DNA from 3 places in the Pseudescherichia sp. L3 genome. Region 3 is predicted to be linked to each of the others. Evidence: predicted binding sites of a transcription regulator. Region 3 holds the regulator's gene; each other region holds the start of a gene.

Region 1 (10,509 bases), on a different contig from region 3:
TGGGACCGTCAGCAAGGTACCGTTCTTTATGCCGGGCCTGCGTCAGGCATTGAACGACGACTACCGTATTCCGGTGCTGATCCGTATTGAGCCAGAGCGGATCGCCAGCCAGATGGGGGAAAGTCCGGATATCCTGACGAATCTGCCTGAGCTGCTTAAGCAGGGACTGCGCGGCTCGTTGAAAACCGGTAACCTGGTGACTGGCGCGCTCTACGTAGATATGGATTTCGTCTCGAAACCGCCGCCGATCACCGGCATCCGTGAGTTTGGCGGCTACAGCATTATTCCGACGGTCAGCAGCGGTCTGGCGCAGATCCAGCAGCGCCTGATGGACACGCTGGATAAGATCAACAACCTGCCGCTGAATCCGATGCTTGAGCAGGCTACCGGCACGCTTGCCGAGAGCCAGCGCACCATGCGCCGTCTGCAAACCACGCTGGATAACCTGAACAAGCTGACAGCCAGCCAGTCGGTACAGCAGCTGCCGCAGGATATGCAGAAAACGCTGCGCGAGCTGAACCGTAGCATGCAGGGCTTCCAGCCGGGATCGGCAGCCTATAACAAGATGGTGGCGGATATGCAGCGCCTGGATCAGGTTCTGCGCGAGCTGCAGCCGGTGCTGCAAACGCTTAACCAGAAGAGCAACGCCCTGGTCTTTGAGGCGAAGGGCAAAAAAGATCCTGAGCCGAAGGGGGTTAAACAGTGAGAAAAGGGATAATGGTCATTGCGGTGCTGTTGCTCAGCGCCTGCAGTAGCGGTAGCGAGGAGCCACGCTACTATCAGTTGCCGAACAATCAGCTATCAAACGCTCAGCTGTCGCAGGCTGCCGCGTCGCAGAGCATGATGGCAACCAACCCTGGGCAGGCACAGCGTCAGCTGTGGGTGGAGCAGGTGTCGGTTCCGGACTATCTCGCGGGTAACGGCGTGGTCTACCAGACCAGCGACGTGCAGTACGTCATCGCTAACAACAACCTGTGGGCCAGCCCGCTCGACCAGCAGCTGCGTACTTCGCTGGTGGCGAACCTTAGCCGCAATCTCCCAGGCTGGGTGGTCGCCTCTCAGCCGATGGGCAGCGATCAAGATACCCTTAACGTTACCGTGACCGGTTTTCATGGCCGTTATGATGGGCACGTGATTGTCAGCGGCGAGTGGCTGCTTAATCACCAGGGCACGCTGATCAAGCGTCCTTTCCATGTGGAGATGACGCAGCCTCAGGATGGCTATGACGCGATGGTAAAAGTGCTGGGCGAAGCGTGGGCGCAGCAGGCCAGCAACATGGCCCGGGAGATAAATCGCTTACCCTAATTTGTACCTGAGTCTGCAATTAATCCTAAAAAACCACGCTGTCTTTCCCGGTAGCGTGGTTTTTTTTCGCCTTCTAAGCGGGATAAAACCTGTGCCTGCTCACACTTTTTGTACAAATGAACTCTCGCATATCTCACATTTATGACATTGGTATGAATTTTGTGCATTGACTGTCTGCGTCTATCGCGCTATTTCTTAGACGTGGTTGCACATTTAGTAGCCACTGTTTTCTTTTCCACCAGACATAAATAATGAGGGAAACGAGGCATGAAGAGACAAAAACGAGATCGCCTGGAACGGGCACATCAACGTGGTTACCAGGCCGGCATTGCCGGACGCTCAAAAGAGTTGTGTCCTTACCAGACGCTGAATCAGAGATCATACTGGCTTGGAGGCTGGCGAGAAGCCATGGAGGATAGGGTAGTTATCGCCTGATTCTGTCTCTTTAAATGAAACCTCCGCCTGGCGGAGGTTTCGCCTGTCAGGGGGATCAGAACGCAGAGGTGTCCTTGAACAGACCCACTTTCAGATCGGTTGCGGTGTAGATCTGACGACCGTCAACCAGCACTTCACCGTCCGCGATACCCATGATCAGCTTACGGTTGATCACGCGCTTGAAGTGAATGCGGTAGGTAACTTTAGCGGCAGTAGGTAAAATCTGGCCAGCCAGTTTCACTTCGCCTACGCCGAGGGCACGGCCTTTACCTTCGCCGCCGAGCCAGCCGAGGTAAAAACCAACCAGCTGCCACATGGCATCAAGGCCCAGGCAGCCAGGCATTACTGGATCGCCGATGAAGTGGCAACCGAAGAACCACAGATCCGGTTTGATATCCAGCTCTGCTTCAACGTAGCCTTTATCGAAATTACCGCCCGTCTCGCTCATTGTGATCACACGATCCATCATCAGCATGTTTCCTGCTGGTAACGGCGGGCCATTTTCGCCAAACAGTTCACCACGACCAGAGGCAAGAAGGTCTTCTTTCGTATAAGAGGATTTGCGTTTATCTACCATGTTCTCAGTAAGCCTTATTTTAGTGAAGCACGCAGGATAGCTAACACGTGTACGCTGAACAACTCCGATCAGTTAGGCGTAAACCAGCCGACCCAGCGTAGCGGCCACGGATAGCGATGACGCGCTTCCTGCTGCGTCGCCTGCGTAATACGTTCCTGAATAGTCTGGACCAGCGTGGTTTGCCCTTCGCCATCCCAGACCAGGTCTGTCAGTAAGGGTAGTGCATCGGTTACATCATCAATGGCCCAGATGAAAAATTGTTCTGCCTGGACCGCGTCCAGCAGCTCCTGATGCAGGCAAAGGTGACGGACATTGGCCGCCGGGATGATCACGCCCTGCTTGCCGGTCAGACCCCGGTGCTGGCAAATGGCGAAAAAGCCTTCGATCTTCTCGTTCAGACCGCCTACCGGCTGTGCCCGTCCAAACTGATCCACCGAGCCGGTGATAGCGATATGCTGATGCAGCGGGACATCGGCCAGGGCGCTAATTAGGGCGCAAAGCTCGGCCATTGAGGCGCTGTCGCCGTCTACTTCACTGTAGGATTGCTCGAAGGTCAACGACGCCGTGAACGGCATCTGCTGCTCCAGCTCCAGCTCGGCCATCAGGAAGGATTGCATGATCATCATGCCCTTCGCATGGATGTTGCCCCCCAGCTCGGCTTTCCGCTCAATGTCATGAAACTCGCCGTCGCCGATGTGTACCACGCAGCTAATGCGTGACGGTTCGCCATAGGGGCGAGGGTGACCGGGAAACTCAACCACCGACAGGGCGTTAATTTGCCCCACGCGATCGCCTTCGGTCTCAATCAGGATCTGCTCCAGCAGGATCTCATCCAGCATACGCTCCGGCAGATAGCCTTCACGCCACTCGCGCTGGCTCAGCATGGTTTGCAGCTGCTCCGCGTCGAAGGTGCTTCCCTCGGTAAAGGCAGAGACCTCGCGCAGCTGGCGCGCCAGCCACAGCGGGCTGAGCGGCAGCGTCTCCTGATCGTCGGTGTAGCGTACCGCGGCACGGATAAATATCGGCCAGGCATCCTCTGCCGGGGTGGGAAGTCCGGCCTGCTCGGCGTTAAGAATGACCCACTGACGCCAGGTAGCAAGCGCGTCCAGATCGGTGATCTGGATCGTCTCTTCATACTCGCTGTAGATAGACTGGGCGGCCAGATCCGGCTCCATCTCCTGGAAATCTGCCAGCGACTCGCGCTCGCCGACCAGAATAACCTTCAGCGTCAGCGGCATTGCGGGAACGCTAACGGGTAGGGGACGCGACTCGTCAAAGGAGACCCAGTCGAAACGCTGGCGAGTCACGATGGATTTCAGGCGCATCCAGAGCAGGGGCTGACTCAGCAGGGTACGCAGCGACACCACCAGCACGCCGCCGTTGGCCTGGTGTACCAGCCCTGGCTCAAGGGTGATCTCATTATTGAACTGGCGCAGGCAGCCAAAGAGCTGCTCGGCTTCTACCCAATCGGCAACCACCACTTCACTCTGGCCGGCAAAGTTTGCCTCTGCACTGGCGGCAGGCTTAACGCTTACCGTGCGGCCAGCGACGCTATATTCGACGCCAACAACCGGCGACGTTGCGGGCTGAAGCTCACGGGCGGCGGCGGCGATCAGGGACAGATACTCCGGCTCTTCCGGCGCTTTGGCCAGTAAGAAGCGTGAAGAGGCAGACGGATGCAGCAACTGCTCCAGCGCGTATTGCAAACGAGGTTGCGTGTCACCAAGAGAAAGCTCAGACTCAAGGTCAACGTCAGACGGTGTAAACACCTCCTGATAGCTATCGGTATCAGGAACAAGGTCTTGCCAGGCTAGTTTAGTTATGGTCAAAGTCGAGGTTTTATCATCAGCTGTAAAGGGCGAAATTATAGCGTAAGCGGCAATTCAGCACACGCGGAATAGATGCTTTTACCGCTATCCGGGCACCGCTTAGCTCACAGGATGTGATTTCTTTTCAGCAGATTGGCAAAAAACTGATATTCTGAACTAAGTTACACGGTAACACTGAGATCGCAATGAAATATCAACAACTGGAAAATCTCGAAAGCGGCTGGAAATGGAAGTACCTGGTGAAAAAGCACCGTGAAGGTGAACTCATCACGCGCTATTTAGAAACCAGTGCGGCTAAAGAGGCCGTCGATCTGTTGCTGAAGCTTGAATACGAACCGGTTCGTGTTAACGACTGGATTGCGCAGCATATGAATGCCGCATTAATGAACCGCATGAAGCAGACCATCCGCGCCCGGCGAAAACGGCACTTCAACGCCGAGCACCAGCACACGCGTAAAAAATCAATCGATCTAGAATTTATGGTCTGGCAACGTCTGGCCGGTCTTGCCCAGCGGCGGGGAAAAACGCTGTCAGAGACGATTGTGCAGCTGATTGAAGACGCCGAGCATAAAGAGAAGTATGCCAGCAAAATGAGTACCCTGAAGCAGGATCTGCAGGCGCTGCTGGGCAAAGAGTAACGCATAACCTCAGCCCATCAGCAGAGAGCAGGCAATAAAAAACCCCGCAGAGCGGGGTTTTTTTATAAGACGTAAACTTAAGCCTGCGGCTGAGTTACAACGTCTTTGATACCTTTAACTTCGATCTCTACGCGACGATCCGGAGCCAGGCAGTCGATCAGTGCCGGACGTGCTTTCACGTTGTCACAGGTGTTGCCAGTAACCGGGTTAGACTCGCCCATACCACGTGCGGAGATCTTGTTGGACGGGATACCTTTAGAGATCAGGTAGTCAACAACAGACTGAGCACGTTTCTCGGACAGACCCTGGTTGTAGGCGTCAGAACCGATACGGTCGGTGAAGCCCAGAACAACAACGGAACCGTCTTTCGGATCCAGGTTGCTCAGCTGGCTGTACATCTGATCCAGAGCCTGCTGGCCTTCTGGTTTCAGAGTCGCTTTGTTGAAGTTGAACAGTACGTCAGACTTCAGAGTGAAGTGCTTGGTAGAAACCTGCGGAGCCGGAGCCGGAGCCGGTGCAACAACCGGAGCTACGTCTTCCTGCTGGCCGAAGCGGTAGGAAACACCTACGCTCAGCATACCGTTGTCTTGACGGGTGCCCAGAGTTTTAGCATCGCCAATGTTGTTAACCCACTGGTATTCCAGACGGGTAGCGATGTCACGGGTCATTGCCCACTCTACGCCACCAGCGAATACTGGGGAAACACCGGTATCGTGGTCTTTGAAGTTCGCACCAGCAACGCCAGGAACCTGAGCTTTAGCATCTGCACGCCATACCATACCACCCAGACGGGTGTAGATATCAACGTCGTCAGTGATTGGGTAGCCCAGTTTAGCGGTCAGCTGAACGCCCTGAGATTTGAAAGCACCGTTTACGTTGTCGCCTTTGTACGGCTCACGACCTAACCAGTCGTAACCCAGCTCAAAACCAACGTACGGGTTAACCTGATAGCCGCCGTATGCGCCAGCGCCGAGCTGGTCTTCACGGGTCGGGCCATTGTTGTCAATGAAACCGTTGTCGTGGTACTGGGACCAGCCCAGTTTAGCACCAGTGTACCAGGTATTATCTTTCGGAGCGGCCTGCGCTACGGTAGCGAAGCCAGCCAGTGCCACTGCAATCGCGATAGCTGTCTTTTTCATTTTTGCGCCTCGTTATCATCCAAAAATCGCCATGAACTTCTCGCCAGAGAAAACACGGTTAAATCCTTCACCGGGGGCATTGCTCAATATTAACTCTACCGATATCTTCGGCTTATGCCGAGCACCCCTGGCGATGTAAAGTCTACAACGTAGTTGGAAACTTACAAGTGTGAACTCCGTCAGGCATATGAAAAAAAAAGAGTTGTAGACACAATATTTAACATTTATGACGATAAAATCGCCGTCAAAATATCGTGGTTGCCCCGCCAGACAGGCTTCGCGAGCGAATTTAGCTTAATGACCAATAGCCTGGAACCGGCGCAAAAAAGATCCCAGGAATTATCTTAAATTTACTTAATGAAACAAATTCGAGTGAATTTTTAGGCCCGATGACTGTCCTGAAGCCTGAGGGTCGAAGCGAACCGGTCGCATAATAAACCCCATTGCATTCCCTTCCTGGGCTGCATCAACGAGGCGGCGATGCTCATCTGCCGACAGCTCCTGCGCATGCCAGCCAATCACCACGCTGTAGTTCCCCGTCTGTAATGCTTTAATCATGGAATCTAACGTACTCTCTGGGGAGAGCTGGCTGATGTGCATCAGTTTGCTTAAAGGCAGACCTGCGGACCGTACCCACGCCCGGCTCAACTTCTGCTGCGGCGTCAGCCAGAGCTGCCAGCGAGACTGCTGGCTAAGCTGCTGTAGCAGAGGCAGCAGCAGCAGCTGCGTCATCATCGGCTGGTCTTCACGGTAGACTACCTCACTGATGAGGCCGGTGGCCGCAGCAGGTGCATTAACCTGCGTGCGGTTGCCTGCAAAAGAAGTATATTGAGATGAGCGGTTAGCAAAGCCTGAAGCGTACATAGTCATCCAACCCTGAGAGTTACTGTATATCTATACAGTACCTCCGGCGCGTTTAAAGATCAACCTCATTTTCTGAAAGCGTCTCGCAAATATGACCCGATCGTGCGGTGAGAGAAAAAATCATCTTGCTGATGCCGGGTAACTTCCCTATGTTCCTTTTTAACGGATGGCTTAATAAACAGAAGATATATTACGCCTTGATTTCAAAGGGATAAGTATGAAAAACGTATCGTATCAAAGGATCTATCAATCTCGGGAATATCTTTCGTCGCTGGGACATATTCGCCACCGCGCACTGTTTGGTGGTTACAGCCTCGCCATAGAAGATACCGTCTTTGCCATGGTTGCCGAAGGGGCGCTCTACCTGCGTGCTTGTGAAGAGAGTGCCTCCTACTGTGTCAACACGCAGGCCCCGTTCCTGACCTTTGTGAAGCGGGGCAGGCCGGTGCTGCTTAACTACTACCGGGTCGATGATAGCCTGTGGCAGGATCGCGAAACGCTGCTCACGCTGGGCAACTACTCTCTGGCGGCAGCGCGGCGCGAAAAGGTCGCAAGGTATGCGCAAAAGCGGCTCAGAGATCTGCCCAACCTGAATTTTCAGCTGGAGACGCTGCTGTGGGAAGCGGGCGTTAAGGATGAACACAGCCTGAAGCTGCTGGGAGCGAAGGCATGCTGGCTCAGGTTAAAGGAGCGCAGCCCGCTGCTGAGTATCCGGGTGCTGTTTGCGCTGGAAGGGGCCATCGCTGGCCTGCATGAGGCCGCGCTCCCGGCAGAAATACGCCGGGAGCTGACCGTCTGGTATAAAGAGCTGGAGGCAGAGAGCCGTGTAAATCAGCGGGGAACCTGATGCTGCAGCTGGCAGATCTCCGGCAGCAGCCCAATTAGCAGGCCTACCTGCTGCAGAACCAGCGGGGCCTTGCTTTTAGGATCGGGTTCAAGCTGGCGAATTCGCTCTGAGAGTGCCGCAAGCTGCTGCCCAACCCGCACCTCATCAGCAGGCTGGTGGTGCAGGGCATCATCGACATAGCAGACGGCATCATCCAGCAGTTGCAGTATCTCCGGCTGCTGGAGCTGTTCCCGGTGTGCCCCCAGCGTAGAGATGTAGCTAGTAAAGGTGTGGTTCAGGCAGAGCAGGCGGAACGCGACGTCGCGCGTCTGCGGCGTGGCGTTCGGCTCGGTGGACATGTTTGAGACCACTGATGCGAACTCTGCATCGCCATTGTGGGCGTAGCGCCGGGCAATGCGATATGCCAGTCGGTTATCGCGTCCCTGATGATACTGCTCCAGAATGGCATCCAGATAGCGGCAGTTAGCGTCAAGCGCCCGCTCCAGCACGCGTGGGAGGTTACGAAAACGCCAGTCCGGCCAGATAAAGCTCACCGCTGCCCAGGCGATGGCGCAGCCGATCAGCGTATCGATAATACGCGGGATCGCCACCTCAAAACCCTCCCCGAGCAGGTTGAAGCAGAGCAGCACCAGCAGGGTGATAAACATCGTGGCATGAGCATACTGCACGTTGCGAAAGGCAAAAAAGAGCACCCCGGCAATGACGATCAGCACCAGCTGCCCCTCCAGCGACGGGACAAAAAGCAGTATCGGTAGACCCACCGCCACGCCCACCAGCGTGCCAATGATACGCAGCGTTAAGCGGTGGCGGGTGGCGTTATAGTTTGGCTGGCAGACAAACAGGCTGGTCAGCAGGATCCAGTAGCCATGCTGGAGCCCGGTGACCTGTATAAAGGCATAGCCCAGGCAGAGCACCACCGACATTCTTACCGCATGGCGAAACAGGGCCGACTCTGGCGTCAGGTTGCGCTTCAGGCGCTGCCAGATATCGTCCAGCCCGGTCAGGCTGTCATCGGCAAGCTCATTCTCGGTACTCTGCGGCTGCTGCATCAGCGCCTGCTCAGACTCTATCGTCGCCAGCTGAGCGTCGATAGCCCGCAGGTTATCGCGCACAAAGCCCAGCGACTCAATATAGTCCATAGAGGTGCCCAGGGCGCGGGCGTGCTCAAGGGCCGTGTCAAGATGGGCAAAGGCACGCTCAAACTGAGGATCGTGCTGATAGGGTTCGCGCAGCAGAATAGCCCGTGAGAGTCGGGCGCAGGCCTGGGCCTGCATAGAGAGCATCCGCTGAAAGCGAAACATCAGGGAGCTGTGGCGAAAGCGCTCGCGCAGGGCGTGGTACTGGATATGCGACGAGCTGGCGCGCTCGTGAATATCCTGGGCAACAAAATAGTAGTGCAGCGTGCGTCGGGTACCGCGCTGGCCACGATCTCCCCGTAGCCTTGTCAGCAGCGAGGCCTTGGTCTGGTTGAGGGTAGTGACCAACTGGCCGTTAGCCTGGGCCAGATCGTAGAGCGGCGCTTCACTTTCACTCTCATCATCATAGTCGGGGTCGAAGAGGCGTGATTTCTGCTCCAGGTAGTTCGCCAGCTGCGCATAGCAGCGTGAGAGGTTGTCCTGCAGCGGGCGCACCGGAAACACCAGGTGCCCCACTAGCGTCAGCAGGCTAAACCACACCGCGCCCGCCAGCAGCAGCAGCGGCTGCTGGTACCACTGGTCGAAAAGCGAGATACCCAGCATGGTATAGATGGCAATCAGCAGCGCACCAAAGGCGATGGTGGCGTAGCGCTGACCGAGACCGCCCAGCAGGATAAACCCGCAGGTAGAGACGATAAGCCCGAGGGCAAACAGCCACGGCCAGGGAAAGAGTAGCTCCACCGAGGCCGAGGCAATAAAGAACGAGACCAGGGTGATAACCAGGTTGCGCAGCCGCCCGGTAAGGCGGTCATCTAAATCCGCCAGCGCGGCGGCTACCACGCCCAGGGTCAGCGGGATGGTGAGCTTCACCTCGCCCAACCACCAGGGCAGGGCAACCGTACCGCTCAGGGCGATAAAAATCCTGACGTTATAGAGCCAGGCACTGTTCCATGTGTAACGGCGAAGCAGGGGGCTTAGCATGAGTGACGCGTCCTTCAGATTAGAAACGGGCCCGGGCGTTGGCTTCGCGGGCGGCCTGCGCCGTTTCCACCGACACGACCCGCCGTCCAACCGGCCACAGAGCAATGGCTGCGATTTTAAAGTTGGCGATACCCACCGGAATACAGATGATGGTCAGGCACTGGGTGATACCCGCGAGGATATGCATTATGCATAGCCACCAGCCGAACAGCACCAGCCAGATAATATTCAGCAGCGTGCCGCCGGTGTTCATTATGACGTTACGGCGGGAGGGATCGAGCTCATCCACATGGATCGCCTCGTTGCCATACGGCACCAGCGACAGCTTCGCGATCTCCCAGCATGAGCGGGTCAGCGGCAACGTGATGACAAAGACAACGCTCATCATCGTTGCCAGGATCCAGGCCAGCGTCGTCATGAAGCCGCCCAGAAAGAAGTTAAGAATATTCAGTACAGTACGCATACATCCTCAAAGTTATTTGCCATAGGAAAAGGCTTGCTAAGTGTAACGTCTTTTTACGCTGGAGCGTAAATTCTCTGACGGGTACACTGACGGGCAACGTTATGACCAGAGAAACGGCACATCATGGAACTGAAAGCGACTTCACTCGGAAAACGTCTGGCCCAGCACCCCTATGACCGGGCGGTCATGCTCCACGCGGGCGTGAAAGTTTCCGGCGATCGCCATGAGTATCTTATTCCCTATAATCAACTTTTGGCGATTGTCTGCAAGCGCGGGCTGGTCTGGGGCGAGCTGG
Region 2 (10,509 bases), on a different contig from region 3:
CAGGCACTGAAGCTGGGTGCGCAGGGCCAAAAAGACCAGCGGCGCATGCTGGATCCCCAGCAGCAGGGCGATCCCCTCCGGGGAGTAGAGCGGATTGGCGCTGCCGAACGACGGCGCGATGCCGAGGCTGTTAAGCAGGATGCTACTCGGCCCGAAGAGCTGGAGCCAGCTCAGGGCCGTCACCTGAGGCGGGATCATCATCGGCAGCATAAACAGGAATACCCAGACTTGCTTGAGGCGGATATTGGTCAGCGCGAGGCAGAAGGCAAACAGCCCGCCCAGCAGCAGCGAGAGCAGCGTGCCCAGGCCGCTGGTATAGAGGCTATGGGAGAGCGCGGTCCAGGTCGTCGGGTTGCTGAGAACGCGCCACAGGCTGCTACTGCTCCCCTGCTGCCAGTCGAGCAGCGCTGAAACCAGCAGCCGCAGGCTCGGCAGCAGGCTGAGCAGCGCCACCAGGCCGAGCAGCAGCCAGAGCAACCCCTTCGGCGGGCCGCTGCTGGCGGGTTGACGGAGGGTCATGGTGGTCATCAGTTAACGGTTTCCAAACAGATCGGCGAAGTGTTTTTTATTGGCGTCGGTATCCGCCAGCGCCTTCGCCGGGTCATACGGCATCAGCTTGATGCTCTCTCGCGCGGGGAAGCCTTCCGGGGCCGGGAGGTTTGCATCGGCAGGCAGGTAGCCCTGCTTCAGCACCAGGCGCTGACCCGCATCCGACAGCACAAAGTCGATAAAGGCTTTTGCCCCGTCCGGGTTTTTCGCCTTCTTCAGCATGGCTACCGGCTCGGTGACGATGCTGACGCCCTCTTTCGGGAACACGAACTCAATCGGCGCGCCCTTGGCTTTTTCGCGGATCGCCATGTAGTCCACCAGCACGCCATAGCCCTTGCTGCCAGAGGTGATGGCGTTCATCACCGCGCCGTTTCCGCTCTGCGGCATCGCGCCGTTAGCCTTCAGCTTTTCGTACCAGGCAAAGCCGAGCTGCGGATCGTTCATCAGCGTCGCCATATGGATCTGCGCCGCGCCAGAGTAGAGCGGGCTGGGCAGCGTGGTCATGTTCTTGAGTTCAGGCTTGAGCAGATCCTGCCACGAGCCAGGCTTCACCGGTGCCCGGGTGTTGTAGGCAATCCCTGTGGTGATCAGCTTGGTGCCGTAGTAGTAGCCCTGCGGATCGTACAGCTGAGCATCGTAGCGGCTGGCTTCAGGCGATTTATAGGCCGCCAGCAGATCCTGCTTTTTCAGCGACTCCATGGTGACGCTGTCGGCGATCAGCAGTACGTCCGGCGCGGCACCGCCCGCTGCCAGTTCAGCCTGCAGGCGCGCCGTGAGTTTGGTGGTTCCGTCGCGGATCCATTTGACCTCAATATCCGGGTGCGCCTTTTCGAAGGCGGTAACAGTCATCTGGGCATCTTCGTTCGGCTGGCTGGTATAGAGCGTCAGCGTGGAGGCGGCGAAAGCCGGCGTGCTTAACGCGGTTACGATAACGGCGGCCAGCGCGGTGTGCTTACTCATGATCTCTTCCCTCTGTTTTCGTTGTGATGATTAAAACAGGGAAATCTGACAAAAATATGACCAGCTTTTTTCGTAGTAATAATTTCACATTCGCGCGCTAGCATGATGCAAAAGGGTGCTAACAGGAGCGAATAATGACCCCCGAATCCCGCCGCACGGCGATTGTCGAGCTGGTGACGGCGCACGGTGAAAGCAGCATTGAACAGCTGGCGCAGCACTTTGGCGTCTCGCTGCAAACCGTGCGTAGCGATCTGCGTATGCTCACCTCAGGCGGACTGCTGCTGCGGCGTCACGGCATGGTTGCCCCTTTCGCCCGCGAAAATATTGGCTATCAGCAGCGGGAGATCGTCAATATTGCAGGCAAGCGCTGGATCGGTGAGCGCACGGCGCTGCTGCTGGGCGACTACCAGAGCTGCTTTCTCGGGACCGGCACCACCGTTGAGATGGTGGCCCGGGCGCTGCCGGAAGCGAGTCGGCTGGCGGTATTTACCAATAATCTGCACGCCGCCGAAGCGCTGAGCCGTCTTGCCGCCTGCGAGCTGACGGTGGCAGGCGGGCGCGTCCGCAAGCGCGATCTGGATGTGATCGGCAGCGATGCCCAGTGCTTTTTCAGCCGTTACCGCGTTGACGCTGGCGTGGTTTCAATAGGCGGGATCGGTGAGGCGGGCGAGCTGTATGACTATAACGATGATGAGGTCGCCGCACGCCGGGCGCTGGTCGCCAGCGCGGCGGTGAGCGTGCTGGTGGTGGACAGCACAAAGTTTGGCCGGAACGCGATCTGCCAGAACGGCAGCGTGGGGGATTTCGATTATGTGGTAAGCGACAGGCCCCCGACGCCGCAGCAGCATGCGGTCATTAAGCAGAGGGGGACAGCGTGGCTAAGCCAGGCGTAGGCCGGGCCAGCGTAAGCGCCGCCCGACATTGTTACCTTACGCGTTACGCAGGTTCTGTGCCGCTTTAACCATGTTGGCCAGCGCCGCCCGGGTCTCCGGCCAGCCACGGGTTTTCAGGCCACAGTCCGGGTTAACCCACAGGCGCTCGGCCGGAATGCGATCCGCCGCCTTCTTCAGCAGAGTCTCGATCCACGCCACGTCCGGCACGTTTGGCGAGTGAATATCGTAGACCCCCGGCCCGATCTCATTTGGGTATTCAAAGGCTTCAAACGACGCCAGCAGCTCCATATCCGAGCGCGAGGTTTCGATGGTGATCACGTCCGCATCCAGCGCGGCGATGGAGTCCATGATGTCGTTGAACTCGCAGTAGCACATGTGGGTGTGGATCTGCGTCTCGTCCTTCGCCACCGCAGCGTTGATACGGAAGGCCTCCACGCTCCACGCCAGGTAGGCGTCCCATTCGCTGCGCTTTAGCGGCAGCCCTTCACGCAAGGCGGGCTCATCGATCTGGATAATCCCGATGCCCGCCGCCTCCAGATCCGCCACTTCGTCGCGCAGCGCCAGCGCAATCTGCCTGGCGATGGTTTCCCGGCTGACGTCTTCGCGCGGGAAGGACCAGCAGAGAATAGTCACCGGCCCGGTCAGCATCCCTTTTACCGGCTTATCGGTGAGGGACTGGGCATATTTCGCCCACTCCACGGTGATCGCGTCCGGACGGCTAACATCGCCGATCACCACCGGCGGCTTCACGCAGCGGGAGCCATAACTCTGCACCCAGCCATTCTGGGTAAAGACAAAGCCGTCCAGGTGCTCGCCGAAATACTCCACCATATCGTTACGCTCGGCTTCACCATGCACCAGCACGTCAAGGCCGAGGCGCTCCTGCTCGGCAATCGCCTGCTTGATATGTTCAGCGATGCCGGTGCGGTAGCTGCCCGCATCTAAGCGTCCCTGTTTGAACTCCAGACGCAGGCCGCGGATCTCGGTGGTCTGCGGGAACGAGCCGATGGTCGTTGTCGGCCAGGCGGGCAGGTTGAAACGCGCCCGCTGAACCGCCGCACGCTCCGCGTAGGGGCGCGCCCGCTGGCTATCTCTGGTGGTAATCGCCGCCAGCCGCTGGGCTACGGCCGTGTTGTGCACCCGGGTTGAGTGGCGGCGGGCCTGGATCGGGGCGCTCCATTCAGCCAGCGGTGCGATGTCGCCGCTGTTCAGGGCATCGCGCAGCAGGGCCAGCTCGTGACATTTTTGCAGGGCGAAGGCAAACCAGCTCTTCACTTCGGCATCCAGCCGGGTTTCAACGCTCAGATCGATGGGGCTGTGCAGCAGCGAGCAGGAGGAGGCGACCCACAGATCGCGTTGGCCGACGATCTCTTTAACCTGAGCATATTTCTCTATGAGATCGGCCCGCCAAACGTTACGCCCGTTGACCAGCCCGACGGAGAGCAGCCAGTCGGCTGGCAGGCGGCGATGCAGCCCGGCTACGTCATCTTTACCGTGCACCAGGTCAACGTGCAGACCCTGTACCGGCAGCGCGGCAATAGTATCGAGGTTCGGCGTCACGTCGTCGAAATAGGTGGTCAGCAGGAGCTTCACCTCTCCTGCCAGCGCCTCATAGGCGGGCTTGAAGGCGTTCAGCCACGCCTGCGGCAGCTCCAGCACCAGCGCGGGCTCGTCGATCTGTACCCACTCGACGCCGCGTTTTGCCAGCTCGGCCAGCACCTGCTGGTAGACCGGCAGAATATCATTCAGCAGGCTGAGGCGGTCAAACGGTTCGCCTTTTACCTTACCCAACCACAGGTACGTTACCGGCCCCAGCAGGACGGGTTTGACCCTGTGACCCAGCGCCAGCGCCTCGTCCACTTCGTCCAGTAGCTGGGTCCAGGTCAGCGTGAACCGCTGCCCTTGCGTGAACTCCGGCACCATATAGTGATAGTTAGTGTTAAACCATTTGGTCATCTCTGCCGCCGCCGCTGGCTCACCGGTGGGTGCACGGCCGCGGCCAATGCGGAACAGGGTGTCGATATCAACCGATCCATCTTTGTTCTGATGACGAGCCGGCACGTTGCCAAGCAGCAGGCTGGTGGTCAGAACATGGTCGTACCAGGCGAAATCGCCCACCGGCAGCAGATCAATACCCGCCTGCTTCTGCTGCTCCCAGTGGCGGGCGCGCAGCTCCCGGCCCACCGCCAGCAATGCTTCCTGCGTGGTGTTTCCCGCCCAGTAGCTCTCTTGTGCCTTCTTCAGCTCGCGACGCAGACCGACGCGAGGAAAACCGAGGGTGTGATTCAGTACTGTCATGGTATGCCCCTTGTGAATTTTTGGTATTTGGACGTCCAGATGTTTACACCGCTATAATGTAAAGGTACTGTATATTCCTCAAGCGCAAATTGTTCATGGCGAAGTGAAGGACTTTCATGATCGAAATTAAACACCTGAAAACGCTCCAGGCGTTACGGAACAGCGGATCGCTGGCGGCGGCGGCAGCCACGCTGCATCAGACACAGTCCGCCCTCTCCCACCAGTTCAGCGATCTCGAACAGCGCCTTGGCTTTCGTCTTTTTGTCCGTAAAAGTCAGCCGCTGCGTTTTACGCCGCAGGGTGAGATCCTGTTACAGCTGGCCAATCAGGTGCTGCCGCAGATTAGCCGCGCGCTTCAGGACTGTAGCGAACCGCAGCAAACCACCCTGCGGATCGCCATTGAGTGCCACAGCTGTATTCAGTGGCTCACTCCCGCACTTGAGAATTTCCGTAGCAAATGGCCGCAGGTAGAGATGGATTTCAAATCCGGCGTGACCTTCGATCCCCAGCCAGCGTTGCAGCAGAGCGAGCTGGACGTGGTGCTGACCTCAGATATTTTACCGCGCAGCGGGCTGCACTATTCGCCGATGTTTGATTTTGAAGTGCGCCTGGTGCTGGCCCCGGATCACCCCCTCGCGACCCGGGCGCGCATTACCCCGGAGGATATCGCCGCTGAAACGCTGCTGATCTATCCGGTCCAGCGCAGCCGGTTGGATATCTGGCGTCACTTCCTGCAGCCGGCGGGCATTAACCCGATGCTGAAGAGCGTGGATAACACGCTGCTGCTGATCCAGATGGTGGCAGCCCGGATGGGCATCGCGGCACTGCCGCACTGGGTGGTGGAGAACGTTGAGCGCCAGGGTCTGATCGTGACCAAGACCCTGGGCGAAGGGCTGTGGAGCCGGCTGTACGCGGCAGTGCGCGATGGCGAGCAGCGTCAGCCGGTAACGGAGGCGTTTATTCGCTCAGCGCGGAACCATGCGTGCGACCACCTTCCTTTTGTGCGGAGCGCGGAGCGACCCAGCGGCGATGCACCCATAGGGACGCCACTATCACTGTCCCCCCAAGGATAAAGCTCGGCCAGTGGGGCTGCTCCTGCCAGATGGCGAGATTAACCAGCAGCCCTGCCGGGACATGCATGTTGTTCATAATGCCGAGCGTACCGGCATCCACCTGGGTTGCGCCGTAGTTCCACATGAAGTAGCCAATCCCTGACGCCACCACGCCAAGAAACACCAGAATGCTCCACTGCAGGTTTGTCTCCGGCAGCTTCTGGGCGTTGCCCAAGGCAAACCAGGCCACCACCGCCACCAGCAGCGCGCCCAGATAGAACCAGGCAAAGGCGTTATGCTGCGGCATCGGCCGGGTCTCCATCAGGCGCTTGTAGCCCACCATGCCGATGGCAAAGCTGATGTTAGAGAGCTGCACCAGCAGCAGTCCGGTCCAGAAGTGGTTGGTCACCTGATCGTAACGAATGATCCCCGCCCCGATCACCGCCAGCAGCGCGCTCAGCGCATAGCCCCAGCGTAGCCGACGTCGGCTCATCAGATCGTAGATCAGCGTGATATAGAGCGGCGTCAGGACGGTGAACAGCAACAGCTCGGAGACCGTCAGATAGAGATAGGCGCGGAAGCTGAGCATATACATGATGCCCAACTGCATGGCGCCCACCAGCATATAGAGGCCGATGGTTTTTAGCCCGTGGCCTCGCGTGCGCAGGAAGGGCAGGAAAACCAGCGCGGCCAGCCCAACGCGCATCAGCACGGAGAAGTAGCTGTCGATATGTCCGGCGAGGTATTCGCCATAGAGGCTAAAAGAGAAGGCCCACAGAACGGTGGTGATAATCAGTAACGCCACAATAGGTGTCTCGTTGGTTAATGAGCACCCATTGTAGCGGAGTTACCGGTTGACAACTGATTAATCATTAATCAATCAAGAAACAGCTTACGCAGATAGTGCGGCACCGCGTTGTCCCCGTTAGTGCCGATCACTTCCAGCTGCGGGTAGAGATCCTTCAGGCGCTGGTGCGCGTTGGCCATAATACAGCCTTTACCCGCCATAGAGAGCATCTCGGCATCGTTCATTCCGTCGCCAAAAGCGATGCACTCTTTCAGGCTGTGGCCCATCGCTTTCGCTACCGCCTCCAGCGCGTGGCCTTTCGACACGCCGCCTGCCATCACTTCCAGACAGGTCAGCGTAGAGAAACTGACGTTGACGCGATCGCCCCAGCGGGCGTTAATGGCCTGCTCCAGGGGCAGCAGCGGCTCATGGGTATCGCAGGTGAAAAACACCTTGCTGATCCCCTCGGGATCAAGCATACCTGGCTCAAAAAGAGAGTACTGGAAGACGGCCTCTTTGAAAAAGCGCATCTCATCCGGGCGGTGACGGTTAATAAACCATTCGTCGTCACGGTAGACATTGGTATCGATGTGCGGATCGCTATGCATCACGCCAAACAGATCCTCAGCGATTTCGCGATCCAGGTTATGCGTAAAGACCAGGTTACCCTCGGTATCGTGCACTCGCGCGCCGTTAGAGGTGATCATATAGGCTTTGATACCCAGCTTATCGCGGATCTGTCCTACGTCGACATGGTGACGGCCGGTGGCAAAAACGAAGTTGACGCCGCGCTCGGTCAGCAGCTTTAACGTCTCTTTAGCGTAGGGAGAGAGTGAGTGGTCGGGTGAGAGCAGCGTGCCATCTAAATCAGACGCAACAACCTGATACATAATAGAATTTAACCTCTGGTCAGGCGGCGAACCGCCGGATTAGTTATGCCTGTCGAAAAAATCAACGATGGCGTTAAGCGCGACTGAGCGCATGGCGTCCTTTTCAAAAAGGATCTCATGGTACGCGCCTTTGATGACCAGCGGCCTGTCTCCCTCACAGGGATGGCCCGCTGCAGCGCGGATTTCACAAAAACGATCGTGCATTCGGTTATCGACGACGCGCTCTTCCTCTGCCTGGAGCAGGAGCATGGGCGTCGCATCCTGCGCCGCGCCCGCCAGCACCTTTTCACCGGCGAGAATACCCTCTCGCACCCAGTGGTTGGTCGGCCCGCCGACGCGCAGTTGCGGATCGTCAGCATAGCAGCGCAGATTTCGCCGGTAGCGTACCCGGCTATGAGTAAGCACGTTAATGCTAAACGGCAGCGCATGCCAGCGCCCCGTGCCCAGCGCGTAGCTCTCCCGGAACGGCTGATAGCCTTCGGCCCAGTTCAGGATATGGCGCACCATCCAGTCGGGCAGACGAATAACAATACCAAACATAGGCGCACAGAGCGCGATCGCATCGCAAAGCCGCGGCTGGCGTTGCAGCAGCAGCGTGGCGATCGCTCCACCCATCGAGTGCGCCAGAATATAGCGTTTACGCCATGGGCCAGGCACAACCTCCTGCTGCCAGAAGGCCTGCAGATCGTCAACGTAGTCATCAAAATTATCGACGTGCCCACGATGTCGGTCGGGCAGAATGCGGCCTGAGCGCCCCTGCCCACGATGGTCGATGATCAGCACGTCAAAACCGAGATGGAACAGATCGTAAGCCAGCTCGGCATATTTGACGTAGCTTTCAATACGCCCTGGGCAGACAACGATCACCCGATCGTGATCGGCGGCATGAAAGCGCACAAAGCGCACTGGAATATCGCCAACGCCGATGAATTCAGCCTCTTCACGCTGCCGCCAGAAATCGGTCAAGGGTCCGTGCGTGAAAGCCGCAAAGGCATTTTCTCTTGTTTCCCACCCCTTTTTCTGCCGAAACATTGGGTTTCCGCCCCCGGTCGTCTGTAAAATTGTTTTTTTATGACTCGTGATACAACATGTTAACAATAGCGTATTGTTGCATAAAATATATCGTTCAGGGAGTTTCGCATGACCTTCGAGTGGTGGTTTGCCTATCTGCTTACCTCGATCATCCTCAGCCTCTCGCCAGGCTCCGGCGCGATTAACACCATGACCACCGCCATCAGCCACGGCTATCGCGGCGCAGCGGCGTCGATTAGCGGCCTGCAGACCGGTCTGGCCATTCATATCGTGCTGGTTGGCGTTGGGCTCGGAACGCTATTCTCCCGCTCGCTGCTGGCCTTTGAGGTACTGAAGTGGGCAGGCGCGGCCTACCTGGTGTGGCTGGGCATTCAACAGTGGCGGGCTGCTGGCGCACTGGATCTTAATACCCTGGCCCAAACCCAGTCTCGCGGACGCCTGTTTAAACGCGCTGTTTTTGTGAACCTCACTAACCCCAAAAGCATCGTGTTTCTTGCCGCGCTGTTTCCGCAGTTTATCAATCCGGATCAGCCGCAGGTGATGCAGTACCTGGTGCTCGGCGTCACCACCGTCGTGGTGGATATCATCGTGATGATTGGCTATGCCACTCTGGCAACGCGCATCGCGGCATGGATCAAAGGACCGCGTCAGATGAAAGCATTAAATAGAGTATTTGGCTCGCTGTTTATGCTGGTCGGGGCGCTGCTGGCCTCGGCAAGGCACGCGTAACAAGCTCACAGTTTTGTTGATGCTGGAGCAGATGAGCGGACAACAAATAATCACGCTGATAAACTACATCGCACAGGCAGGAGAAGCTCAGGACGTTCAGACCCTGTTATTTGGACTGGCACAGCGCGTGCCGCAGCATGGAGAAACACTGATGACGTTTGCAGAACATATGAAGCAGATAGGCCTGGCTGAAGGCATGCAGGAAGGTATACAGCAAGGCATGCAGGAAGGAAAACGTGCCGCTATGCTGGACATCGCCAGGGCGATGCTGCTACGAGGTTTTGATAGTGGTACGGTCATGGAGATCACCGGCCTGTCAAAAGACGAGTTGCAGCAGCTAGCACACTGAAACGCGACCCGCCCGGTTAAACCCGGACGGGCAGCGGCTTAACGGGAAATAATCAGATGCAGGCCAAAGGCGGTGAAAAGCGCGCCAGCCACGCCGTCGATCCACTTCGCCATACGCTGGTAGCCGCGGCGCATTGTCGGCAGAGCAAACAGGCTCGCCACCAGGGTAAACCAGGCGAAGGTCTCCAGTGCAATCAGCACGAAAATTCCCCAGCGCGCCGTCTCGCCGACACCATCACCCACGAATAACGAGAAGACCGAGCCGAAGTAGATAATCGCTTTTGGATTCGCCAGGTTAGTCAGCAGCCCCTTTACAAAGCTACGCCCGCTGGTGGCCAGTTCAACCTGCGGCGCTGGTGTATTCAGGACCTCTTTCTTCAGCGCTCCGCGCAGCAGCTGGTAGCCCATCCAGCAGAGGTAGAGCCCACCGCCGACCATAATGATGGTGTGCAGCCAGGCCATTTTTTCGAGGATCAGATTAAGGCCAAGCAGTGCCACGCCAGCCCAGATCATGACGCCGAGGGTGATCCCCAGCACGCCCATCATCGCCTCTTTGCGCGAGCGGCTAACGGCAGTTTGCGAGACAAAGAAGAAGTCCGGGCCTGGGCTCATCAGCGCCACCAGATGTACCAGCGCCACGGTCAGAAATAGCGTCAACATAGATTACTCGTGAAGAAAGAGAAATGAGAGCACTATCCTGGCACCTTTTCCCCGCGCTGACTACTCATCGTCGCCGTCGACGTGCTCCCGAATGAGGGTCATAAACGGTTTGCCGAAGCGCTCGAGCTTGCGCATCCCGACGCCGTTCACGCTGAGCATCTCGCTGGCGGTAATCGGCATCTGCTCGGCCATCTCGATCAGCGTGGCATCGTTGAACACCACGTAGGGGGGAATGTTCTCTTCATCGGCAATGGCCTTACGCAGCTTGCGCAGTTTGGCAAACAGCTTGCGGTCGTAGTTGCCGCCGAAGA
Region 3 (10,509 bases):
TGAGTCGACAAACAGCTACGTGCTGTGTCACCTCTTCGATCAGCCCACGCATACGTCGGCGATGTTCATCTGCGATCGCTGTGGCGTGGTAAAAGAGGAAGCGGCTGAGGGCGTGGAAGATATCATGCATGCGCTAGCGGCAAAGATGGGCTTTGCGCTACGGCATAACGTTATTGAGGCGCACGGGCTTTGTGCAGCGTGTTCGGAAGTGGAAGCCTGTCGTCATCAGGGCGAGTGCCAGCACGATCACAGCATCTTAGTGAAGAAAAAACCGCGTTAGGCTACGAGGTAGAGCAGGAAGGGTCGGTACATCCTTGTACCGTCGGGCAGGGCATTCAAGCTGTCTATCTAGCGTGATTACCAGCGATACTCGTTACGAGTTTCCCATTCGCCGACTTCTTTCTCGGCCTGGTCTTTCTGATAACCGTAACGTTCTTGAATTTTACCGACCAGCTGGTCGCGTTTACCTTCAATAACGGTCATATCATCGTCCGTTAATTTGCCCCATTGCTCTTTCGCTTTACCTTTGAACTGTTTCCAGTTACCGCCGACTTCGTCTTTATTCATAATGGTATCCTCATCATCGTTCGGTGTTGAATAGCAATATTCGTTGGTCCTTCGTTACGTTCGTTATCTGCTGAACGTGATAATAATTGTAGCTAAGGATTTTCTAAGGTGGGATTTATTCGGAATATTTAACCATTCAGAGGCAAACAAACAACAGGAAGAGAGGGCAAAAAAAGAGGGAGCAAATGCAGGAACAAAAAAATAGATTAAGCGCTGTGGCAGGATAAAGCGAGCTGCCACAGGCACTTACAGGATATCAGAGCCATTCGCCGTTGCGAATAACGCCGACCGCCAGCCCTTCAATACTGAAATTCTGCTGACGCAGGTCAACAACGATAGGATCGAAGTCGCTGTTTTCAGGCAGTAGCTGTACGGTATTGCCCTGCTTTTTCAGCCGCTTTACCGTCACTTCATCATCAATACGCGCCACGATCACCTGGCCGTTACGCGCTTCCTGAGTTTTATGTACTGCCAGCAGATCGCCATCCATGATGCCGATATCTTTCATCGACATCCCGCTAACCCGCAGCAGGAAATCAGCGCTGGGCTTAAACAGGGAGGGATCGACCTGGTAGTGGCCTTCAATATGCTGCTGCGCCAGCAGCGGCTCACCGGCAGCGACGCGGCCAATCAACGGCAGCCCCTCTTCCTCTTCCTGCAGCAGTCGGATCCCGCGCGATGCGCCGGAAACAATCTCAAGAACCCCTTTACGCGCCAGCGCTTTCAGGTGTTCTTCCGCCGCGTTTGGCGAACGGAATCCCAAACGCTGCGCAATCTCAGCACGCGTCGGCGGCATGCCGGTCTGGCTGATGTGATCGCGAATGAGATCAAACACCTCTTGCTGCCTGGCTGTTAACGCTTTCATCCCGCCCCCTGGGTGTATATACAGTTATGCTGTGAGTATATACAGCAAAAACTGTTTTTGAAACCAAATTTTGAGCAAAACCGCCGCACAAGCCCGATTTTGCGCACCTTAGCGGTAATGTGGCCAGAGCAGCATGCCCCAGGTTGCCAGCGCAAGCAGGATAGACATCAGCACCGCCGCTGAGCCCATGTCTTTGGCCCGGCCGGAAAGCTCATGAAAATCAGTGCCAATGCGGTCAACAACCGCTTCGATCGCGCTGTTCAGGATCTCCACTATCATTACCAGCACTACGGACCCAATGAGCAGCACGCGGGTAATAGCGTCTACGTCGAGCCAGCAGGCGATAACAATAGCGAGGATCACCGCCACGGCCTCCTGGCGGAAGGCGGCCTCATTGAGCCATGCCGCACGAACGCCCTTCCATGAGTACCCTGCAGCTTTAATGATTCGGGTTAAACCAGTGGTATTATTGGCCATCAAAAGAACCTTTTTATGTAATTATCGTCAATGTCTATGCGAGCGTACCGAGGTACAAAAGATATTCTGCGCGCTTTCTGATATTCTTGCGGCGCAATGGCATTATTAACCAGAGGCTTCACATTGTTTATGTCCGGCTGGCCACGAATTTACTACAAATTACTGAATTTACCATTAAGCGTGTTGGTAAAAAGCAAGTCGATTCCGGCAGAACCTGCCCAGGAACCAGGACTCGATACCTCACGCCCTATTATGTACGTTTTGCCTTATAACTCGAAGGCAGACTTACTGACTTTGCGTGCTCAGTGTCTGGCACATGAGCTGCCCGACCCGCTGGAGCCGCTGGAGATCGACGGCGCGCTGCTGCCGCGCTACATCTTTATCCATAGCGGCCCGCGTGTTTTTAGCTGGTACACGCCAAAAGAAGATTCCGTTAAGCTGTTCCATGACTACCTGGATCTCCACCGTAATCACCCGGATCTGGACGTACAGATGGTGCCGGTATCGGTGATGTTTGGCCGCTCGCCGGGGCGCGAAAAAGGCGAAGTTAACCCGCCGCTGCGCATGCTGAACGGCATCCAGAAGTTCTTTGCCGTCTCCTGGCTGGGCCGCGATAGCTTTGTGCGCTTCTCCCCGCCGGTCTCCCTGCGCCGGATGGCCACCGAGCATGGCACGGACAAAATTATCGCCCAGAAGCTGGCCCGCGTAGCGCGCATGCATTTTGCCCGCCAGCGGCTTGCCGCCGTGGGCCCGCGCCTGCCAGCACGCCAGGATCTCTTCAATAAGCTGCTGGCATCAAAAGCAATTGCCCGCGCGGTAGAAGACGAAGCGCGTAGCAAAAAGATCTCTCACGAGAAGGCCCAGCAGAACGCCATCGCCCTGATGGAAGAGATTGCCGCTAACTTCTCCTATGAGATGATCCGCCTGAGCGACCGTATTCTCGGCTTTACCTGGAACCGGCTCTATCAGGGTATCAACGTGCATAACGCCGAGCGGGTCCGCCAGCTGGCGCACGACGGCCATGAAATTGTCTACGTGCCGTGCCACCGTAGCCACATGGACTACATGCTGCTCTCCTACGTCCTCTATCATCAGGGACTGGTCCCGCCGCATATTGCTGCCGGTATCAACCTTAACTTCTGGCCTGCCGGGCCGATTTTCCGCCGTCTCGGGGCATTCTTTATTCGCCGTACCTTCAAGGGCAATAAGCTCTACTCAACGGTGTTCCGTGAGTACCTGGGCGAGCTGTTCAGCCGCGGCTACTCGGTAGAGTACTTCGTCGAGGGTGGGCGCTCACGTACGGGGCGTCTGCTGGATCCGAAAACCGGCACCCTGTCGATGACCCTGCAAGCCATGCTGCGCGGCGGCACGCGCCCTATCACCCTGGTACCGATCTATATCGGCTACGAGCACGTGATGGAGGTAGGTACCTACGCCAAAGAGCTGCGCGGGGCGACCAAAGAGAAAGAGAACGTCTTTCAGATGCTGCGCGGCCTGAGCAAGCTGCGCAACCTCGGCCAGGGCTATGTTAACTTTGGCGAGCCGCTACCGCTGATGAACTATCTTAATCAGCACGTGCCGGAGTGGCGCGAGTCGATCGATCCGATTGAAGCGATACGCCCGGCCTGGCTGACGCCGACCGTGAATACCATCGCCGCCGATCTGATGGTGCGCATTAACAACGCGGGCGCGGCAAATGCCATGAACCTTTGCTGTACCGCGCTGCTGGCCTCGCGCCAGCGCTCGCTGACCCGCGAGCAGCTGACCGAGCAGCTGGACTGCTATCTCGACCTGCTGCGCAACGTGCCCTACTCGCCTGACGCCACCGCCCCGGCGGCAAGCGCCAGCGAGCTGATTGCCCACGCGCTGCAGATGAACAAGTTCGAGGTAGAGAAAGACACCATCGGCGACATCATCATTCTGCCGCGCGAGCAGGCGGTGCTGATGACCTACTACCGCAACAACATCGCGCATATGCTGGTGCTGCCCTCTCTGATGGCGGCCATCGTGACCCAGCATCGCCAGATCTCTCGCGAAGAGCTGCTGCGCCACGTTGACGTGCTCTATCCGATGCTGAAAGCGGAGCTGTTCCTGCGCTGGGATAACAGCGAGCTGCCGGACGTGATGAACGCCCTGATCGCCGAGATGGTGCGCCAGGGCCTGCTGGTAGATAAAGACGACCGTCTGTATCTCAACCCGCAGCGCTCACGCACCCTGCAGCTGCTGGCAGCGGGCGCACGCGAAACGCTACAGCGTTACGCCATTACCTTCTGGCTGCTGAGCGCTAACCCGGCCATTAACCGTGGCACGCTGGAGAAAGAGAGCCGCACCCTGGCCCAGCGTCTGTCGGTGCTGCATGGGATCAACGCGCCGGAGTTCTTCGATAAAGCGGTGTTTAGTACGTTGGTGCTGACGCTGCGCGATGAAGGCTATATCAGCGATACAGGAGATGCCGATCCGGCTAAAACCATGCAGGTCTATCTCCTGCTGGCGGATCTGGTAACGCCTGACGTGCGATTGACCATCGAGAGCGCGACGCAGGCGGAAGCGTAATAGTGAGGCCCGGCAAGCTTGCCGGGCCTCTTTTTTAGGTCAGGTAACTCACCGCCAGCCCAACAAACAGCGCCAGGCCCACGTAGTTATTGTTCAGGAAAGCTTTGAAACAGGCGTCGCGATCGCGATGCACAATCATCTTCTGCTGCCAGATAAACAGCGCGCCTGCTACCGCAATCGAGGCATAGAAAGCCCAACCCAGCCCGTTCAGCCAGCCCACCGCCGCCATCAGTACCAGTACCAGCACCTGCAAAATACCGACGATCAGCTTATCGTGACGACCAAAGAGAATAGCCGTCGATTTAATGCCGATCTTGACGTCATCGTCCCGATCCACCATCGCATAGAGCGTATCGTAGGCCACCGCCCACAGAATGTTGGCGAAGAACATCAGCCAGCAGCTCAGGGGAACCGACTCGCTCACGGCGGCAAAGGCCATGGGAATCGACCAGCCAAAGGCGGCACCCAACACCACCTGCGGCAGGTGGGTATAGCGCTTCATGAAGGGGTAGGTCCAGGCCAGCGCCAGCGCCGCTACCGACAGCAGGATGGTCATCAGGTTGAGGGTCAGCACCAGCACAAACGCCAGCAGCACCAGCACGACAAACAGGTTACGCGCCTCTTTTTCACTCACCGCGCCGCTCGGCAGCGGCCGGTTGGCAGTGCGCTTCACGTGGCCATCAAACTTACGATCGGCGTAGTCGTTCACCACGCAGCCTGCGGCGCGCATCAGCCAGACCCCGGCGATAAACACCACCAGGATCCCCAGCGGCGGCACGCCCGGCGTCGCCACCCACAGCGCCCACAGGGTGGGCCACAGCAACAGCAGCGCGCCAATTGGCTTGTCCGTGCGCATTAAGCGGTGATAAGCCAGCAGCTTACCCTGCGTAAGACTCCACTCCATTTCTACTCCTCTCGATACAGCGGTGATGCAGGTAAAAACAGCTCCGTCAGCAGCAGCGGCTTGCCGCCAAGGCGCAGCCGGGAGCGGCGTCCCCAGAGATCGGCGTGACGGCCTATTTCAATAAAATCACGGGTCAGGGTTGATGAGGTAAAGAGATAGCGCCCCAGCGGCGTATTGCCCAGCCGCTGCAGCGCCAGCTCCGGACCGCTCAGGGTCGACTCCGGCACCACCGTACGACCAGCCAGCCAGGGCTCGCCGTCGGCACAGAGCAGGATCTCCCGCAGCCAGTAGCGTGATGCCTCGGGCAACAGAGCGCGCTCTTCCGGCACCTCATCGGCGGTGACGAACGCCTCTCTTATGAGCGTAACACTCACCTGGCAACCCTGCTGCTCAAAACGCTTGGTCATTGAGTCTTCCAGCAGCAGCCAGTCTAGCAGGTGCGGTTCAAGTGCGGGGATTGCGTCAAAATAGCGCAGCGCGCGCAGTTGCGTTAGCGCAGGGTGTGGCATGCCTTACTCTCCGGTACATAACGTAGCAACAGTGTATCGCAGAACAGGCAGATCGGGAAAAAGGGTGCACCGGTGAAGGTGCACCAAACGGACAAAATCAGCATTGTGGGGAGACGATCACCCCTTGCCTTTTACACTGCTGATAAACGTAGCGCGGGCGGACGTCGAGCCCAGGCTCTCAGCCTCATTCAATAGTTTGAGTGCTTTATCGATATTGCCGCTGGCGACGGCCTGTTTAATACCCTGGTTAAAGTAGTTTTCCGTATCGTTCAGTACCGGTTCATGCCTGGCTGCCGGAGCCGGGGCTTGTGCAGGTGCGGCTGCCGGAGCAGGTGCGGCTGCCGGAGCAGGTGCGGCGGCCGGGGCGCTGTAGGCGGTGGTCGGTGCGGCAGTATTACCAACGGTCACGGCAGCATGGCCGGAAGAGCCAAAGATCGGGCCGACCAGAATGCTGGAGGCAGAGTTAGTGCTGACTTTGAGTTTCACCGTGCCGTCCGGCGTATGGCGCGCCTGTGGATCCGGAATATCCGGTACCGCGTTACCCACGCCTTTCGCGTAGGCCTTTGCCGGGTTGATCATGGTGGTGGTGCGCTGCAAATCTTCCGGGGTGGTGAAGACCAGCAGGTAGATTTTTTGCTGGCCCAGCGCCGGCGTCAGCTTGATGATCCCCTCAAGACGGTCGGCAGACATCACGCCCGGCTCCTGATAGGTGAAGTAGCTGCTCGGGAACCACGCGGCGGGGGTCAGGTTTTGATCGAGCACCAGCACGTTGGGCGCAAAGATCGATTTTTGCTTATCCGCGACGCTGGTCAGGGTAAGGGTTAACTCACCGATGTTGGCCGGCACGCTGTAGGCGGCCACTTTACCGGTGATGCCGGGTACGTTCAGGGTTTGCCCTGCCGTCGCCAAATTGGTGGTCTGGGTTTGTGAATTAGCAACCGGGGTCCAGGCGAGCTGCTGGAGCGTCCCTGTCGGGATGGCCGGCGCGGCTGAGGTGTCCTGCGGAACCAGGTTTACGTCGGCGAAGCTGACTGCGGGTACGCAGGCGAGCAGCCCTGCACCGAGGCAGAGCGCGAGAAGCGTTTTTTTCATTTTCATTATGGTGACCTCTGTAGAGATGACGAGACGGTAGCCAGGCAATAGCGCGCCGCGTCAGGATAGATCGCTTACTGGTATAAGAGGGGCCGAAGCCCCTCTCTGGTACTGCATTACATCAACGCTGTCTTACCACCAGATTTCCATCTGGGCACCGAAGGTCCACTCGTCATCATCGCCGCGGCTGAAGGTACGGGCAGAGGTATCCTGGTAAGCGTAGCCCGCGGTGTAACCCGCGTTTCTGTCGCTGTTGTTGTTAGCGAAGCCGAAGGACTCATCCCACTTGGCGTAGGTTGCGAACACGCGCAGCGCCGGACGGGACCAGATGCTGTCGCCTGCCTGCCACTGCTGGGCCAGGGTCACTTTGACCTGGTCGTTGGTGGAGTCGGTACGCTGGGACTTCACGTTGTCATAGCCAACTTCCAGCAGGGTGCTCATGATCGGTGTCCATTTGAACATCGGACGCACGCCCACGGTCCACCAGCGGGTGCCGTTGCCGTTATCCAGATCGATATCCTGGTACATACCGACGTACATCATGTCCCAGCGGTCGCCCATCGAGATGGAGCCGTGGTCGATAAAGCGCAGCAGGTGGCCGTCGTTGTTAAGCTGAGCGCCCTGCGGAATGCCTTTACCGTTAGAGGTCATGGAGTCGGTAGCGTACTGGACGATGAACTTGTTGAAGCCAGTGCCGATGGTCTGCACGTGCTCACCGGTGAACAGCCAGCCATCTTTACTTGCGTTTGGCTGCAGGTAGTAGTCATCCGGCAGGTTGGTGTGACCGTAGTCAACGCCCAGCTCCAGGGTACCGCCCGGGTTCACTTCCATACCCGCTAAACGCACGTCAAAGACGTCGTTCGGCACGATATTGTCATAGGTACGATCGCCAGTAATCGGATCGCGATCGGCGAAGGTTGAGGAGCCGCCGGACTCAGATGAACGGGTGCCCGCCAGAGAGAGTTTACCGAAACCGAGATCGATGTTTTCGATACCTGCGCCTGGGCCAGAGATATCCCAGTAGTAGAAGTCGATCATGTGGACGTCATGACGCTGGTAGAAGCGTTTACCTGCCCAGATGGTGGAGCCTGGCAGCGCTTCGATCAGGTTTTTACCCTGAACGTTGGCTTCGCGGAAGGCCGGGCTGGTGGCTTCCCAGTCGTTCTGCTGGGAAACGGAGTAGGCTACGTTGGTGTCGAAGTAGAAGCTCTTATCGCCCTCTTTCCACACTTCCTGGCCCAGTTTGATCTCCGCATAGGTTTCACATTCGTTACCAAGACGGTATTTACTTTGGGCCCCGGTCGCCTGGAAACACTCTTGCGGGCCGCCGCTGCCGGTCCAGCCGATGCCAGAACGGGCGTAGCCTTTAAAATCAACAGCACCCGCCTGGGCTGCCATCACGCCTGCTGCTATGGCGACGGCCAGAGGGAGTTTGCGCAGAGTAATCATCGTTCTATCTCCTGAAGCTTTGCTTGCTTTTCTTTGTAATGGGAATGCTTAAACGCCAGGCTCCTGATGCAATCTCCGACAGGCGCTGCCGTCCTCACGGAACAGATGGCAGCGCTCCGGCGGCAAGCCGATAGCGAATGTGGCACCCTCTTCTACCAACACCACGTCCCCCTGGCGGTAAACCAGGTTTTGACGGATGGCGGGGATCTGGATATGAATTTGCGTTTCGTGACCTAACTGCTCAACAACCTGTACCTGCCCCTCCAGCGTGACATCGGCGATGTCGCTGGGCAGCAGATGCTCGGGACGGATCCCAAGCGACATATTTGCGCCCACCTGGACGTGAGCACTGTCTACCGGCAGCCAGATCTGCTGGCGGTTCGGCAGCTCTACCTGCACCTGCTCAATGGCGGTAGCGGTCACTTTTACCGGCAGGAAGTTCATCTTGGGCGAGCCGATAAAGCCCGCCACGAAACGGTCTGCCGGGTAGTGATAAAGCTCCAGCGGCTTGCCAATCTGCGCCACGCGACCGGCGTCCAGCACCACAATCTTGTCCGCCAGGGTCATCGCCTCGACCTGATCGTGGGTGACGTAGATCATCGTGCGTCCAAGGCGCTTGTGCAGGCGGGAGATCTCGATCCGCATCTGCACGCGCAGCGCCGCATCAAGGTTCGATAGCGGCTCATCGAGCAGGAACACGCGCGGCTCCGCCACCAGCGTACGGCCAATGGCGACGCGCTGGCGCTGACCGCCGGAGAGCGCTTTCGGCTTGCGATCCAGCAGATGGCCCAGCTGTAACACCTCGGCGACCTGGTTAACGCGCTGGTTAATCACGTCTTTCTTTGCGCCAGCCAGCTTCAGGCCGAACGACATATTTTCTGCCACCGAGAGGTGGGGATAGAGCGCATAGGACTGGAACACCATGCCAACGCCGCGATCCGCAGGGGGGATCTCGTTCATTCGCGTATCACCAATCATGAGGTCGCCGCTGGTGATGGTCTCCAGCCCGGCAATCATGCGCAGCAGGGTCGATTTTCCGCAGCCTGACGGTCCGACAAACACCACGAACTCCCCCTCCTGGATGTCGAGGTTGATATCTTTTGATACCACTACGTCACCCCAGGCCTTCGTCACATTCCTCAGCTGCACGCTCGCCATGCCCTTCTCCCTTCCTTCGTTACAACCCTGAAACATTCAGTTGCAGTGAATATGCGTCATGCGTAAGTCAGGCGAATCCTCCACCCCCCGGTTTTTTATGGGGGAGGAGACGGGAGGATGAGCGGCATGGCTCTGCCACCGGGGCCGCGGGCTGCGGGCAATTTTCGTGATGCCACCAGCAAAAATTGCGGCGCTTTTGTGTGCGCCGGTACGCATAACTCTGTTTTATGTAACAAAGATCACACATCACGGCGGCAGGGCGTAGGTCGGGGGAGGATGAGAAGCGCTTGTCAAACCGGGAGACTGAGAGGCGTCAATTTATCGCTACCTAAAGGACGGGATTTATGAACATGAAAACTGGCGCTCGCATCCTTGCGCTCTCCGCGCTGACGACGATGATGTTTTCCGCCTCGGCCCTTGCCAAAATTGAAGAAGGCAAGCTGGTGATCTGGATCAACGGCGACAAAGGCTATAACGGCCTCGCGGAAGTCGGCCAGAAATTCGAGAAAGATACCGGGATTAAGGTCACCGTTGAGCATCCGGACAAGCTGGAAGAGAAGTACCCGCAGGTGGCGGCGACCGGTGACGGCCCGGATATTATCCTCTGGGCGCATGACCGTTTTGGTGGCTATGCCCAGTCTGGCCTGCTGGCGGAAATCACCCCCGACAAAGCCTTCCAGGACAAGCTTTTCCCGTTCACCTGGGACGCGGTGCGCTATAACGGCAAGCTGATCGCCTATCCGATCTCCGTTGAAGCCCTGTCGCTGATCTATAACAAAGACCTGGTACCGAACCCGCCGAAAACCTGGGAAGAGATCCCGGCGCTGGATAAAGAGCTGAAGGCGAAAGGCAAGAGCGCGCTGATGTTCAACCTGCAGGAGCCGTACTTCACCTGGCCGCTGATCGCCGCTGATGGCGGATACGCGTTTAAATTT

Evidence for each region. The regulator LexA, encoded in region 3, represses DNA repair genes until DNA is damaged. The targets are predictions, from matches to a motif close to TNCTGTATGTACATACAGNA.
Region 1: a site for LexA is predicted at 6,808-6,827, ahead of sulA (SOS-induced cell division inhibitor SulA). Genes of this name have one in related genera too.
Region 2: a site for LexA is predicted at 4,766-4,785, ahead of metR (HTH-type transcriptional regulator MetR). Genes of this name have one in related genera too.

Annotation. Positions count from the first base shown of each region.
Region 1 covers NZ_JANKYC010000001.1:690,211-700,719, forward strand. Annotated here, with positions in the region: gene pqiB (intermembrane transport protein PqiB) at 1-706, shown strand, start outside; gene pqiC (membrane integrity-associated transporter subunit PqiC) at 703-1,305, shown strand; gene rmf (ribosome modulation factor) at 1,573-1,740, shown strand; gene fabA (bifunctional 3-hydroxydecanoyl-ACP dehydratase/trans-2-decenoyl-ACP isomerase) at 1,796-2,317, opposite strand; gene NR795_RS03285 (Lon protease family protein) at 2,386-4,146, opposite strand; gene matP (macrodomain Ter protein MatP) at 4,332-4,784, shown strand; gene ompA (porin OmpA) at 4,862-5,923, opposite strand; gene sulA (SOS-induced cell division inhibitor SulA) at 6,278-6,787, opposite strand; gene NR795_RS03305 (TfoX/Sxy family DNA transformation protein) at 7,005-7,634, shown strand; gene yccS (YccS family putative transporter) at 7,619-9,751, opposite strand; gene NR795_RS03315 (YccF domain-containing protein) at 9,771-10,214, opposite strand; gene helD (DNA helicase IV) at 10,338-10,509, shown strand, end outside.
Region 2 covers NZ_JANKYC010000006.1:57,984-68,492, reverse strand. Annotated here, with positions in the region: gene NR795_RS20280 (iron ABC transporter permease) at 1-528, opposite strand, end outside; gene NR795_RS20275 (ABC transporter substrate-binding protein) at 532-1,509, opposite strand; gene NR795_RS20270 (DeoR/GlpR family DNA-binding transcription regulator) at 1,644-2,402, shown strand; gene metE (5-methyltetrahydropteroyltriglutamate--homocysteine S-methyltransferase) at 2,439-4,700, opposite strand; gene metR (HTH-type transcriptional regulator MetR) at 4,817-5,773, shown strand; gene NR795_RS20255 (carboxylate/amino acid/amine transporter) at 5,658-6,557, opposite strand; gene yigL (sugar/pyridoxal phosphate phosphatase YigL) at 6,629-7,429, opposite strand; gene pldB (lysophospholipase L2) at 7,469-8,461, opposite strand; gene rhtB (homoserine/homoserine lactone efflux protein) at 8,570-9,190, shown strand; partial or broken gene NR795_RS20235 (ISNCY family transposase) at 9,189-9,539, shown strand; gene rhtC (threonine export protein RhtC) at 9,578-10,198, opposite strand; gene recQ (ATP-dependent DNA helicase RecQ) at 10,259-10,509, opposite strand, start outside.
Region 3 covers NZ_JANKYC010000002.1:745,963-756,471, forward strand. Annotated here, with positions in the region: gene zur (zinc uptake transcriptional repressor Zur) at 1-280, shown strand, start outside; gene NR795_RS15070 (CsbD family protein) at 358-567, opposite strand; gene lexA (transcriptional repressor LexA) at 824-1,432, opposite strand; gene NR795_RS15080 (diacylglycerol kinase) at 1,541-1,909, opposite strand; gene plsB (glycerol-3-phosphate 1-O-acyltransferase PlsB) at 2,039-4,462, shown strand; gene ubiA (4-hydroxybenzoate octaprenyltransferase) at 4,497-5,366, opposite strand; gene ubiC (chorismate lyase) at 5,369-5,875, opposite strand; gene malM (maltose operon protein MalM) at 5,993-6,973, opposite strand; gene NR795_RS15105 (maltoporin) at 7,100-8,416, opposite strand; gene malK (maltose/maltodextrin ABC transporter ATP-binding protein MalK) at 8,465-9,574, opposite strand; gene malE (maltose/maltodextrin ABC transporter substrate-binding protein MalE) at 9,919-10,509, shown strand, end outside.